Regions from separate parts of the Polycladomyces subterraneus genome, predicted to be linked through region 1. Evidence: predicted binding sites of a transcription regulator. Region 1 holds the regulator's gene; each other region holds the start of a gene.
What was found. The regulator LexA, encoded in region 1, represses DNA repair genes until DNA is damaged. The targets are predictions, from matches to a motif close to CGAACATATGTTCG.
Positions count from the first base shown of each region.

Region 2: the regulator LexA is predicted to act here: its motif matches at 2,464-2,477, upstream of NWF35_RS15635 (YhjD family protein).
Region 3: the regulator LexA is predicted to act here: its motif matches at 3,250-3,263, upstream of ruvC (crossover junction endodeoxyribonuclease RuvC).

Region 1 is NZ_JANRHH010000021.1:13,065-17,984, reverse strand. Features, by position in the region: gene NWF35_RS04870 (pyridoxal phosphate-dependent aminotransferase) at 1-186, shown strand, start outside; gene NWF35_RS04865 (glycosyl hydrolase family 18 protein) at 239-1,420, opposite strand; gene NWF35_RS04860 (DUF1259 domain-containing protein) at 1,679-2,140, shown strand; gene lexA (transcriptional repressor LexA) at 2,317-2,946, opposite strand; gene NWF35_RS04850 (DUF5680 domain-containing protein) at 3,349-3,813, shown strand; gene NWF35_RS04845 (hypothetical protein) at 4,263-4,625, opposite strand.
Region 2 is NZ_JANRHH010000054.1:38,364-43,283, forward strand. Features, by position in the region: gene spoVAD (stage V sporulation protein AD) at 1-590, opposite strand, end outside; gene spoVAC (stage V sporulation protein AC) at 606-1,064, opposite strand; gene NWF35_RS15625 (cupin domain-containing protein) at 1,324-1,668, opposite strand; gene NWF35_RS15630 (hypothetical protein) at 1,792-1,986, opposite strand; gene NWF35_RS15635 (YhjD family protein) at 2,007-2,405, opposite strand; gene NWF35_RS15640 (CBS domain-containing protein) at 2,591-3,019, opposite strand; gene NWF35_RS15645 (DUF421 domain-containing protein) at 3,085-3,774, opposite strand; gene NWF35_RS15650 (M20 metallopeptidase family protein) at 3,881-4,920, opposite strand, start outside.
Region 3 is NZ_JANRHH010000034.1:19,682-24,601, reverse strand. Features, by position in the region: gene NWF35_RS08245 (threonine ammonia-lyase) at 1-386, shown strand, start outside; gene NWF35_RS08240 (MBL fold metallo-hydrolase) at 562-1,296, shown strand; gene NWF35_RS08235 (MATE family efflux transporter) at 1,457-2,866, opposite strand; gene ruvC (crossover junction endodeoxyribonuclease RuvC) at 3,282-3,788, shown strand; gene ruvA (Holliday junction branch migration protein RuvA) at 3,785-4,411, shown strand; gene ruvB (Holliday junction branch migration DNA helicase RuvB) at 4,424-4,920, shown strand, end outside.

The DNA of each region.
Region 1 (4,920 bases):
GATGCTTCACCTTTCGAGAATGTGGATGCATGGGTGAAAGCTCTGTTGGACGAAGAAAAAGTGGCTGTCGTCCCCGGTTCAGCTTTTGGATCTCCCGATCATATCCGCATTTCGTACGCGACTTCCATGAATCAATTGGAAAAAGCGCTTGACCGAATTCAACGTTTCGTTGAAAAGTATCAATAAGCAAAAAAACAGCCCGCCGATCATACTCGGCAGGCTGTTTTTCATTTTGGACTCAATACTTTCGGATGTTGAAGTTATCTCGAAGCAGGGACCAGTTCCTAGGAAAATCCTCGCCCAAAAGCCAATAGCCGATCCCCCGTAGTCGATACTCCTTGATCAAGTTGAACTTGGCTTGGGCACTCTGTGTGTTTTCAAACCAGACCACATGTTTTTTTCCACGTTGATCCGTGTAGAAAAAGTACGGAGCTTGATCTCGGTTATTGTATTGGATTTTCAGCGACTTCATGTAAGCGAAAGTCTCAGCTTCCTGTGGCGACACCCGTTTAGCAGGTGGGCCGCCTTTTTTATATGGAAGTATCCAGTCATAACCGTAAAGGGGAGCGCCCATGATAATCTTTTCTCGAGGGATCTTAGAAACAGCATAATTCACGACTTTGCGAACCTGAGGGATCGGAGAGACTGCCATCGGAGGTCCGCCAGTCCAACCCCATTCATAGGTCATCAGAATGACGAAATCCGCTATTTTGCCATGGAAGGCATAATCATGGGCACCATGCCAAGGGCCTGCCTGGTTGTCACTCGATTTTGGGGCCAGAGCGGTGGATACCAGAAATCCTTCTTTTTTGACCTGTGGCAACAGAGTCGCCAAAAAGCCATTGTACAGCTGCCGATCTTTTTCACGGATATGTTCAAAGTCTACGTTAAGGGCACGGTAACCTTTTTGCTTCATGACACGGATTACGTTATGAATCAGCCGTCGAGAAGCCATGGGATCGGTAAAGATCCGGTGAGCGATATCCGGCTGGAAATTTCCTGATGCAAAATTGGTGATCACTAACATCGGGGCAGCATGGTTCCGCTTGGTAGCTGCCAAAGGAGAGGCATCATTTAAAGGAATCAAGTCTCCATTAGGTTGAACACGGTAACTGAAAAAACCGATGTAAGTCAAATTTCGTGCAGCCTCATTGACATCGGAAACGGCTTGTGCGGGGTTTACCGGTTCCAAAAAGCCGATGGACTCAATGTGGGGTTTGGCTGCGTTGGTGGGGAGATTGTTTTCCCCTCTTTTATCAGGGAGTACCCTGCCTCTGCTTTTCATTGGTACTGTTTCCGGATGAGCATTCCAATAGCTAAGCTGCTTGGGACGAGGATTTACATCTTGGCTTTGTTTGGCTGTGTTGCATCCCGCCAATAGTAGGACCAATGCGATGAAGATCATATACACTTTTTTCATCTGTATCACCCATTTTGGTTTGTTCGAATATCATGCTTTTCTTATTCTCGTCTTTTTATGCATGGTTTCTGGCATGATGTTGGGGTGTGTGTTTGTATACTCCAGGGCGTTTACCCATCTTGTCATGCCATGTTGGGGAGGATATCGGCAATAAAACCCTTCAGATCACGAAAGTCCCAAAATAGAAAAATATCTGGTTTTGAATAACTGACACACACATGGTTAGGATAAACGTCAAACAAAATGAAGGTGGTCTACGTGAAGAAAATATTTATTATTTTGATATCTTGTTTTTTGATCGTCTCTCTTCCTATGCATTTGGTCTATGGCAATGAGAAAACTGGATGCAAAGTCCTTGAACAAATTTTTGGTACTAAAGCAAAAGCAGAAAAAGGGGTTTGTAAGGTAGAAATTCCGCGTAATATCCCTATTACTTTCAGGGGGATCAAACTCTCACCAGAAACAATGGAATTGGAGTTTATCGCTACATTTGAACAAACAAATGGGAAAACAGTGGTGACGGGTGAGTTTTCTCTACTTGAAAGCGAAGTTACTCCTGTATTGGATACGTTACGTAAAGGAAACCTAGAGATTTCTGCAATACACAATCACTGGATTTATGAAAAACCACGCATCATTTATTTGCATTTCCAGGGAGTCGGAGATATGAGGAATCTTGCCCAGACAGTGAAAGCAGCTATTCAAACGACCAAATCGTAGTCAGCTGAGCCATTGTTTTACAAACTTACTTCATTTCATCCGCTTCGAAACGGACCACAGCGCGGGCAAGCATCGAAATTGGGGTAAAAACTTGAGGCTGTATCCGAATCCATAAACAAACCCAGCGGTATTAACGCTGGGTTTGTCTCAATAGTCTTAGCCTCTGCTTTGACCTCTCAATGAATTTCCCGGAATACCCCGATTACTTTCCCCAAAATACTGACACTTGTCAGGCGAATCGGTTCCATCTCATCGTTTTCCGGTTGCAGGCGGATATGATCCTTTTCTTTATAGAACCGTTTTACGGTGGCTTCCCCGTCTTGGGTCATCGCCACGACGATATCCCCGTTTTCGGCGGTGTTCTGCTGACGCACCACCACATGGTCACCATCAAGAATGCCGGCGTTGATCATACTGTTTCCGTGAACGGACAAGACAAACGCCCGTTCTGCATTGCCAACCAGGCGACGAGGGAGAGGGAGGTATTCTTCCACATTTTCGATGGCAGTGATGGGTTCCCCCGCGGTGACTTTCCCGACCAGTGGTACCAATACGGTATCAGAGGAGCGTACCGTGTCCTCCAGATCCCTGCGATCCAAAAGTTCGATTGCCCTCGGTTTGGTGGGATCGCGTCGGATAAACCCCTTCTTTTCCAAACGGGCAAGATGACCGTGTACCGTCGAGCTGGATGCCAAGCCGACTGCTTCCCCGATTTCGCGAACAGACGGCGGATAGCCCCTCTCTTTGACCGATTTCTTTATGTAGTCCAAAATTGCCTTTTGCCGCGAGGAGAGTCGCGTTGTCATCACCCTCAACTCCTAGTCGATGATGTTTCCATTTTCTCCAGTATACACGAAACTGCTCCAAAGAACAAACATCAGTTCCCCGGAATGTGTGTTCCGGAGAACAAATTATCGTCAATTTGCACCTCCACCACTTACTTGCGTCCCTTTTGGCAATCTCTTTGGTGAGCAGCAAGACGGTACTGGGGTATCCGTCATGCTATGGGGACCGCGGAGATAGGGGCTCGGCGTTTTTTTCTTTCTGATCTATTTATTATTCATTTATTATTGTGGTTACAAATAACATTTCAGATGATATGATGTAGAAAGAGTAGGAATCGATGAAATCTTTACTACAAAAGTGATTTCAACAAACTGAATAATATTACATACAGGTTTGCAATACAAACTTAAAAGGAGATTTATATGCGCTGCAAACTTATTTCTTTCCTCCTAACCGCCAAACGAGCCACATATGCCGCTCAAGGAGACGATGCTTCCGTCCCGGCACAGCTACCAGGGGCCAAACAATTGGAATACCGGGAGGGTCCTTATTTCTATCGGGATATCTATTTCGGGATGGAGATGTTTACGGGGATGGAGACGGTATATCATTTGGACCAACCCCTATGGGCCATGAGTTATGGGGGAGGAGTGATCAATATCGGTGATCGGGAGCAGATTCGTTCCATCTATGCATTTTTGCGTGAAGCGCTGCGCTTGGGATCGGAGGAAGCGCCTTATCGGGGACCGGACTTCTGGAAAAAAGGGCCGTTTACCTATATGAATCATTGGGAGGGCACATGGGAACGGTTTTACGGGTATGAGGAAATCCACTTGAAAGATACAAAAGTGTATGAATTGCGTTATCAGGGTGGTTTATTGAGTTAAGCTAGGAGGAGTTTGAATGGGGATATCCAATGGATCTCATTCGTTTTTTCCTCACTGCGCGTAATCGCAACACCTGGCCTATCCGTAACATTACTGATCACGACAAGTATGCGGTGGGGGAAAAGGGTTGCATTTTGGATGATTCCGGGCATTTTAGGTAATTTTACGGCAGTGACTGATATCCTTTTTGTAGGGGTCCCTATTGCTTGTCTTCCCCACCCTTTAAACTGGTTGGCGCAACCTATTATAATCAAACTGGTTTGTGTTATAAACTATTCAACACCATATTTGACTAGATTCAAATGACTGATATAGTAACTGCCCGTTTGCCTAGTGGGGAATCGCCGATTTTTCCCGACCGTTTCATAAAAAATGCCCTCATTTGGGTATATGCGCTTTTTTTAGTTAGGAGATACTATCGATTCAAAAAAAGATCAAAACCACTGAAATCACCTCTTATCTGGACTACGTTTATGTAGTTCTTCAAGCAATTTCTTCAGCATCTCGCGTTCCTCTTTTGCAATCGCCAGTTCTTCTTTGACCAGCGCTAATTCATCCATCACCGCATCATGTGTTTCGTTCAAAATTTGCTCCTGCTTTTCTCCAGCCTTTCGGGATACGTAACCTAAAACAGGTAGTGCAACACCTTGAAAGAAGACGGTTACCCAAAACATGAGCCACGCTTGAACACCTTCCGGTCTTTGAAAAAAAAGAGTTGCAAGAATGGCAATCGAAATAAGATAGAAACACCCCATGGTTGAGAGCCAGTAAGCGAGTTTATCCCCCAACCAATCGTTAAAACGTTTCATCATCACCATCACTCCTTTAAGGGGTAACGGATTCAAATACGAACTATGTGCGGCGGTAAGCGGAATGCTTCTCTCACCTAAACGTATGCCACACCTTCTATTTTTGTGCGAGTATGAGATGTTTGTTTCAGTTCGGAGAGATTCAAATAAATGGAAATTTGTTGTGGGTTACACGAAAAAAAGTCCTTCTATTTTCCCGTATAAGCGACCTTTTTTATATCGGGAATACAATTGGTCCAAAAAGGATCAAAATCGCTAAAATCGCCCCATATTCGCTCTATGAGCGTATGTAATATTT
Region 2 (4,920 bases), on a different contig from region 1:
TCGACCACTTTCCCGATGGTAGCATAACGGATGAAAGGACCGTCTCCGCCCCGTCCGACCACTGCTGCTCCGGCTCCGGTCACCGTCCATTGTGCCGTGTCCATTTTTTGTCCGCCATATTCCGTCGGATAACGGTATTGTTTTTCCGCGGTACAGTTGTGACTGCTGACACCGGCCACGGCATAGGGTGTATACCCTCCATCCACCAACGCCGCCGCCAACGACAAAGACAGCATGGAAGTAGAACAGGCACCGTACACGCCCATAAACGGCATCTGGTGTGTTTTGGCCGAAAAAGACGAGGTAATATTTTGGTTCAACAGGTCACCCGCCAGATAGGCCGGAATGTCCGATGTCTGCAACCCCGCTTTTTCCACGGCTGTAGCGACCGCATCCTCCAGCATCTTCCGCTCTGCTTTTTCCCATGTGTCCTGCCCGGCATACATATCCGTGTAAATGATGTCGTAGTCATCTTTCAGCAATCCTTCGCCTTCTTTGGGCCCTACCACCGTTGCGCTGGACAAGATCTGAACACCTGATGGATAAACCCATGTACTTCTTCCCAGTGCTTTCGTTCCGTTGATCGCCATCGTCCACCCCTCCTTTCACGAAAAGAACAACGTACGAATAATCCCGATGAAAAAGGCGGCCACAACGCCGAACACAATGACTGCTCCGGCCAGTTTAAACATATTGCCGCCGATACCGAGCACCCATCCTTCCGAGCGGTGTTCCAATGCCGCAGATACAATGGAGTTGGCAAAACCGGTCACAGGCACCGCCGTTCCCGCTCCGGCCCACTGCCCAATCTTATCGAACACGCCCAATCCGGTGAGCACGGCAGCGATAAAGATCAGGGTGGCCACGGTCGGGTCCCCCGCCTTGTCCGGTTGAAAATGAAATACGTGAATGTACATGTTTTGCAGTAACTGACCGATCACGCAAATCAAGCCGCCGGCCACAAACGCCTTCAAACAGTTTCGAAGCACTTTGGGCCGGGGTTGATGTTGTTTCGCCACTTGCTGGTATTGTGCATTTTGCGCTTGCTCCTCAGCCTGTTTCATGGCTAGCTGTTCCGCTTGTTGTTCTTTGTTACTCATATTTGCATCGCACTCCCTCGATCAACAATCGCTTTCATATCGTGCGATGAAACCGAGGATTTTATGCGATGACATCCAGTAAAGGCGTTTGAAGGTGATCAGGCACACCCACAAAGTCGAACAGACGAAAAAGGGCACGTTTTCCGTCCGGCAATTTTGTGCCGGTCGGATAAACGTGCCTCCTGCTTGGCCATCATGAAGCAATATATATGTGGAACGACTGTCAGTGAGCCGTCACTTTGGCTGTTGGATTGTTGACTTCCAAGCCCCGTGCGGAGGTGATCAGCAAGGTACAACCGTCTTCCGTCATGGCAGTTTCGCTCACACCAGGAGGAGCATAGTAATAGTCCCCTTGTTCCAAACGCACTTTTCCTACTTGCACGCTTCCTTCGATGACATATACTTCTTCTCCACCGACGTGCTCATGCATCGGAAAACGGCCGCCGGACTCCATCTTCAGCAAAATGCTGTATTCCTCACCGCTTTTTCGCAGATAGCTCAGCTGCACTCCTTTTCCCATCGGAATCCAGTCACTGCCACCCTTGCGAATTACATAGGGCCCCTCCATTGATTTTGCAACCCCCTTCGCCATTTGGGTACATTGTACTGCAAATTCGGGATATGATTCAACTGACGGAAGCAAACTTTTTACAAGAAAAAGTGGGAAGACTTTCCCCTATTCTCATCTTTATCATCGCGCGCGCCGACGAAACAGATCCATTCCGCCCAGTATGATCTGAGCCAAACCAAATCCAAACACACCCCAACCGTACGGACGGGTGGAACGAGTTGTACGGAACCAGTTTTTCCGTTTGCGGTTGATCAGCGAAACGCCCAATGTGGAAACCAATGTACCCAGCATAACGGGAATCAGGCCTTTTCTCATGATACATCCTCCCTTCATGTTTAATGTGACCGAGTCTGGGGTGTTTGTTGTCTGGTATTTTTGCCCTCCCGCCAATACGAGCGAAGCCACTCTTCACATTCACTGCGAAGCCATTCGTTGTCAAACCAGTGTCGATAGAAAAAACCGCGGAACCGCGCCTGCACTTCCCGTGCATCCGACCATTGGCGCACCTCCACGATGTGTCCCCCGCACCGGCGCAGTTGCCGGCGGCATTGCACCCGCTCCCGCTCTACGCGCTGAATGATCTCCGCCATCGTCTCCTTCCACACTCTTCCAAGTTTTAAAGGGAGGCGCTCCATCCCCCGTTGATCGATTTCCAGTGCGCGGGCCAGCACGTCCAATACCACCAGCCGCTTGATAAGATCGGCGAATCGGTTATATTCCTCCGGCGGAATCATCATGGACATCACCTACCTGGCCATCACACCTGCATCATTTTCCGTTTTTTATTATATGCGAACATATGTTTCGATAACGACGGAAATTGTATCCAAAAACAAGCAAACGCCGCCTTCAGCCCCGCGGTCAATGCGGGCATGAAAGGCGACGTAGGTTTTTCCCGGCTCCAATAGGTAATGCAACGTTACATTTGCGGTTGGCTCGGCTCGGAAATGTTGCTCAATGCCTGACCCGCTTGATCGGAGAACGGTTCACGAACTGCCATGTCCCCGATCGCCACAACTCCGACCATTTGCCCGTTTTCCACCACAGGCAGACGACGGATTTGATGTTGGGCCATCAGTTGGGAAGCTTCAGCCACCGACATGTTCGGATGGCCCGTGACCGGATTGCCGGTCATGATATCGCTTGCCTTCAGGGAGTTGGGTTGCCGTTCTGCGATGCAGCGCAGAACCAGATCGCGATCGGTAATGACACCTTGCAACGCGCCGTTTTCAACGACCGGAATCATCCCCACGTTGTGCTGTTTCATCAGGTTGGCCACTTCATACACGTTATCTTGTGGGGTAACGTAAGCGATTTGTTGGGTCATGATATCTTTCAGTTGTCCCATGCAGGGTTCCTCCTTTTTTCATACGATGCTTTGCTTATTGTGGCGTGCAGGTGTGTGTTTTATTCTCAGACCTGATCATTGCGCACATCCACATAGAGAGTACCGTCCGACTGCAAGCTGGCGTAATAGACGTCACGAAGTGACTGCACCCCTTTTTGCTTCCGGATTTGGTTCATGAGCCACTGTCCATTTTTGCGGGCCTTTTGCAGGTTTTCATAGATCACCTGGCCGTCGATCACCAATTCCATCGGCATATTGGCAGGTCCCGGTGGCTTGGACATACTGTCTTTGGTGAGCGGCTGATATTGCGGTTTCAGCATCACCGTGATTTGTCCGTCGTTTTCCAATACGGCCTGCTGAACTTGGGAGATGTCGAACACGCCTTTTTGTCGCAACAGTTCCATCACTTCGTCGAAATGAAACCGGTTTTTTTTCAGATTTTCCTCCATGATCTGGCCGTTTTGGATGACGATGACCGGGTCTCCCTCTAACCAGCGGCGGGCTTTGCGATTTTTCAGTGAGAGGTACGACAACAGCAAGGTCAACCCCCCGAACAACACCAGTCCGATCAAATGCTGCCACGTATGCTGGTCGATGTCGGTCGCCAATGTGGCCGCTATTGACCCGAATGTGATCCCGTTGATATATTCGAAATAAGTCATCTGGGCGATTTGCTGCTTTCCGAGAATCATGGTTAACACCAGAATCACCATGAAAGCGATGACCGTCTGAAAGATTACCTCCAAAAAATCCATCTCTTTTCCCTCCCGCATTTGATCAGGAGATAGTATGTCCACTTTTTCCCAAAAAAAAAAAGAGCGAGGAAAACGCTCCTGATCTGTCCCCCATATAAAAACCCCTTTAATTCACCGGATCTCCCCGCAAATACGACATCGCGGTCTCAATGAGCAACGCGGCCGACACTTTCATCGCCTCTTCGTCAATATCAAATAATGGATGATGATGCGGATAACGGATGCCGCGCTCAGGATTGCCCGCACCGACAAAACAGAAAGCGCCCGGGCGCTGTTGCAGGTAGTAGGCAAAGTCCTCTCCTGCCATCATCGGAGGCACTTCCCACACTTTTGCGTTGCCTACGATCTTTCGGGCCACTTCGGCCATTCTGTGGGCTTCGACAGTATGATTGACCAGTGGAGGTGTGCCCCAATCGAAATCAACGCGATAAGTGGCCCCGTACATCCGGCAAGTCTGTTCAGTCACCTCGCTGATTCTGGCGGAGATAAATTCCCGAAGCGTCGGATCCAATGTACGTATCGTGCCTGTCATCACGCACCGTTCTGCGATCACATTGCACGCCCGACCGCCTTGAATGTGACCAATGGTGATGACACCCGACTTGAGTGGATCGATTTGCCGGCTGACAACAGTTTGCAGATTGACGACCAAATGGGATGCGATGGCGATCGCATCCACCGTTTCATGCGGCAAACCGCCGTGCCCACCTTTGCCGATCACCTCGATATGAAATGTGTCCGCCCCGGCCATCAGGGCGTGATCATTCAAAGCGACAACCCCGACGGGAAAAGAGGTCCAGAAATGAACACCGTAGACGGCATCCACTCCCTCCAACGCACCGTCTTCGATCATGCGCTCTGCCCCTCCGGGAAGGACTTCTTCGGCGTGCTGAAACAAAAAAACGATCCGACCGGGAACCTCATCACGGTGTTGACTAAGCAGAACGGCTACACCGAGCAGAGCAGCCGTGTGAGCATCATGACCGCAGGCGTGCATAACGCCGGGTACGGTGGACCGGTATTCACACGTCTTCTCATCCTGAATGGGCAACGCATCCATATCGGCACGCAAGGCCACAGTGTGTGACGAATCGCCGTTACCGTGAAGAATCCCGATCACACCCCTTCCGCCAACACCAGTGCGCA
Region 3 (4,920 bases), on a different contig from region 1:
CACCTTGGTACTATTCGTTCCGTGCAGGACGAATAGTGGATGTGACGTACCGAGAGTCGCTGGCCGAAGGTTTGCACGGTGGCATCGGTCAAAAGATCTTTCCGTTGGTGCTGCGTTATGTTGATGATTTCATATTGGTGGAGGAAGAGGAGATTGCCGATGCCATGTGCTGGATGGCTCGTCAGCATCACCAGAAAGTTGAGGGTTCTGGTGCGGTCGGAGTGGCTGCATTGCGTAATGGGCGCATTCCGGACATCGCCGGTAAAAACGTTGTCTGTCTCATCAGCGGGGGCAACGTGGATGACGAACGGTTGGCAGAGTTGTTGGAGGCTCAAGAAGAAAGGAAACCCAGCAGATATGAGAAAGGACTCCGGTCATCATGTTGAATTTTTCACCACTACGTGATGATCTTTTTTTGTGGAAGTTCATTGCTGTTTCCTTAAATACTTGACAAAATAAATTAAATATGATATTATTAAGATTTATTTGAAATTAATTATTTCGTTTGATATCATATTAGTGTGGCCACACAAAACCAAACCTGAGGATGGAGGAGTCCTGATGCAAGTAGCCAAAGGGTTGGAAATGTTGGGAATTACGGCGAATGTGGTGGGAGCGCAGATGACGATTCATCCGGCCCTAATCTGGGATGAGGATACTGTCATCTTGGTGGATGCAGGCTTTCCTGGTCAACTCCCACAGTTTCGTGAGGCAATGGAGGCGGCCGGTGTCCCTTTTGAGAAGCTCAACAAAGTGTTTCTCACGCATCAAGATATTGATCATATTGGATGTTTGCCCGATCTGCTCCATGCGTCCCCCCAAAAGGTCGAAGTACTGGCGAGTGAATGGGAAAAACCGTATATTCAGGGTGAGAAGCCTTTGATCAAAATCGAGAAGGCCATCGCTCGATTGAATGATTTGCCACAGGAACATCGCGAAGGATTAAAACGGGTATTTGAAAATCCGCCCAAAGCTCCGGTGGACAGGACGGTGTCGGATGGAGAGGAGTTGCCGTTCTGTGGTGGAATCACTGTCATTCACACGCCGGGTCATACCCCTGGACATATCAGTCTGTATCATCAACCAAGCAAGACCCTGATCGCCGGAGATGCTCTGGCCGTCGTGGATGGTCAGTTGGTTGGACCGGTACCGCAATATACGCTGGATATGGATGTCGCCATTCAATCGTTAAAAAAACTGGCGCAATATGATATTGAAGCGGTCATCTGCTATCACGGCGGCCTGTATCGGGAGAATGTCAATCGCCGTATTGCAGAATTGGCCGACGGTCGTTAAGAAGTCGATGAGAAATGGACCGGCGCTGATCTTCCGCCATGATAAATGGAAGATCAGCGCCGATTGCCGATTATTGAAGAGTGTAATCTAACCGGTCATCCGTCTGGAAAATTGATCTCGTTATGGATTGATATCACTTACGTATGGGTTTTAATCACTTTCACGTTCCTTCCGCCGGTTCCGGCCCGTCAAAAAAGCGCTGATGTTGGCGGTTGATCCAGAACAGGCGGTAGTAGGTATATTGGGCTGCCAATCCAAACGCGAACGCAATGGGGTACGCCATCCAGATCCCACGCAGACCGATAGTGTGAGACAACAGAAAAGCAACCGGCACCTCGACTCCCCAGATGGTGATAATGCCGATCAGTGTCGGCCAGAAAACGGTGCCGCTCGAGCGCATCACACCCGAGAGGATCATCATGTTGCCGAAGATCATGAACGACCACAGTGTGATATACAGCAGTTCTTCCGCGACCGACAGCGTTGCGGGATCGGTCAAAAACCAGGACAAAATGCTGCGGCTGAACAGATAGACGATCCCGGTCAGCAGAATGCCAATCACGTAATTCAACATGACGGCGCTTTTCACCAGGAGCCGCAGTCGGGCCTGTTTTCCAGCACCGATCAGTTGTGCGCCGAAGATCCCGGAGGCGATCCCCAAGCTCAGCGCGGGCATTTGCACGTAATTGATCACTTGGATGACTGCGCCATAAGCGGCGGTGGCATGGGCGCCGAACCGGTTGACAAATGTAACGACGGCCACTTCGGACAACGAGACGAAAATCATCTGGATTCCGGTTGGCAAGCCGATTTTGATCAGCAGTTTGACGATTTGCGGATCCAGTCGCAGTTTTTTAATCGTCTCCCGATCCAGCGCCAGCGGGTGACGTTTCCATCCCAGATAGGCGATGGTGACGATCAGTGTAATAATGGATGATACCACCATGGCCAGTGCGGGACCTTTCACACCCAACCGGGGCAGGCCACCCCATCCGAAAAGGAAAACGGGGGTTAAACCGACGGTCAGTATGGTGCTGAAAAGCAGAAAATAAAACGGGGTTTTGGCATCACCGGTTCCGCGCAAAAATGTGGTGTAGTTGATATACAGGAAGAAAAACGGGAGTCCCGTGAACAACACATGGGCGTAGCCGATGGAATACGGAATGATGGACGCCGGTGTTCCAATTAGCTCCAGCAATTCGCGGGCGAACAGATTGCCGATAACGGCCGCGAGCAGACCCAGGATAAAGGCGAAAGTTAAGGAGGTCCCGACTGTTGCTTTCATCCGCTCCGTATTGCTACTTCCGTAGGCTTGACCGATCAAAACGGAGCTGGCGCTTCCCAGTCCGATGATAAACGAGATCAGGAAAAACGTAACCGGAAAGACAGCACTGGCCGCCGCAAGCGCATATTCACCAAGACCGCGTCCCAACAAGATAGAGCTGACCGTCCCGCCGATCGATTGCAAGGTGTTGCTCAACATGAGCGGGATGAGGAAGAACAACAGGGACAGCCACATCGGGCGCGAGTCCATCGCACCCTGTCCCCATTTGTGGGCACCGGACGGCATGCTTTGAGTAGGTCCGGTTGGTTGACCGGCCGGCACATCGGTTGGGGACGATTGGGGAGATCCGGGCATCTGGGCAGCGGAATAGCTGGAAGTGCGTAAATCGGGTGGCGAATGGGTTGTGAGAGATGCCGAATCACGTCCTACTGTCGACACATCTCTGTCGGGTTCTTTTTGATCCCCAGAGGTAGTGGATCGGAGTGAATTCGTTCTTCCGTTTGTTTGGTTTTGTTCGTCGATCGGTTTCAATCGGATGCACCTCTTTTTGATGTGGACTGGCATTCCCGTGTCTATTGTCAGTATATGACAATCGGCTATCTCCATTATAATCTTTGTTGGAGGGAAAAGAAGAGGGGAATGTTGTGATATAATCGACACACGGCAAACGAAAACATGTTCGCAGCAGAGGAGGAACGGCGTGAAGATCATGGGCATCGACCCGGGCATCGCCATTGTCGGCTACGGGGTATTGCACCGCCAAGGCAACCGTCTCAAGGCTGTGGAGTACGGCAGTATCCAAACAGAAGCCGGCTTGGCGACAGCGACCCGGTTAAAGCAGATCTACGACGCCTGTGGAGAGTTATTTCAAAAGCATCGTCCGGACGTGGTGGCGATCGAGAAGCTCTTTTTCAACCGCAACGTGACGACTGCCTTCACTGTCGGTCAGGCACGCGGCGTAATTATGTTGGCTGCGGAGGAGGCAGGGGTACCGATTACAGAGTATACGCCGTTACAGGTAAAAATGGCAGTGGTGGGTTACGGACAGGCGGAGAAACGGCAGGTGCAGGAAATGGTGCGCATGCTTTTATCCCTGCCTGAGATACCCAAGCCGGATGATGTGGCAGATGCGCTGGCCATCGCCATCTGTGAGGGACACTCGTCTATGTTCGTGAACCGGTTGAGACAGGGAGGCTGGAAACGTTGATCGAGTTTTTAGAAGGAACCGTCACCTACGCTGGAGCAGATTACATCGCCATCAACGTGTCGGGCGTGGGTTATCGCGTGTTGTGCGGCAATCCCTACCGCTGGGAACCCAATGTGCAGACACGAGTCTACACGCATCAGGTAGTGCGGGAGGATGCTGTCACTCTCTACGGTTTCCCGACCCGGGAAGAGCGGGATTTGTTCCGCATGTTGCTCGATGTGTCTGGGATCGGTCCCAAAGCGGGACTTTCCATATTGGCTTCAGGAACGCCGCGTCAAGTTGTGCAGGCGATCCAGCAGGAGAACGTCGTTTTTTTGACCAAACTCCCCGGGATCGGAAAAAAGACGGCCCAACGATTGATCCTGGATCTGAAAGACAAATTGAAAAAAGCGGGTTGGGTCCACGCGTTGATGCAACAGCCAGGAGATCCGGCAGAAGGACCAGCCGAAAAGCCCGTTTTATCCATGGAGCGTGCGGGTGAGGCGATTGAAGCCCTGATGGCCCTCGGATATAATGAGGAAGAAGCGGCTTGGGCCGTCGAAGAGGCGCGTAAACAGTGGGAGGATGAGCCGGAGCTGGACGAGTGGATCCGGCGGGCGTTGCAACTGTCGATGAAGCGATAGGGGGATGTAAGCGTGGAGGAACGGATCATTTCCGCTCATCTAGCGGAAGAGGATGCGACGGTGGAGTTCAGCCTGCGCCCCCGTTATCTGAGCGAATATATCGGTCAGACGCGCGTGAAGGAAAATCTGAAAGTATACATAGAAGCGGCCAAAATGCGGGGGGAGGCCCTGGATCACGTTTTGCTGTACGGCCCCCCCGGATTGGGGAAAACGACACTGTCTCACATCATCGCCAATGAGTTGGGGGTGCAAATCCGGGCCACGTCCGGACCGGCCATCGAGCGGCCGGGGGACTTGGCGGCCATCCTGACCAACCTCCAACCGGGCGATTTGTTGTTTATCGACGAGATTCATCGTTTGAACCGATCCGTGGAGGAAGTCCTGTATCCTGCGATGGAGGACTTCGCACTTGATATCGTGATCGGTAAGGGCCCCAGTGCCCGGTCGGTCAGGTTGGACCTGCCACCGTTTACGCTGGTGGGCGCCACGACGCGAGCAGGTTCGCTTTC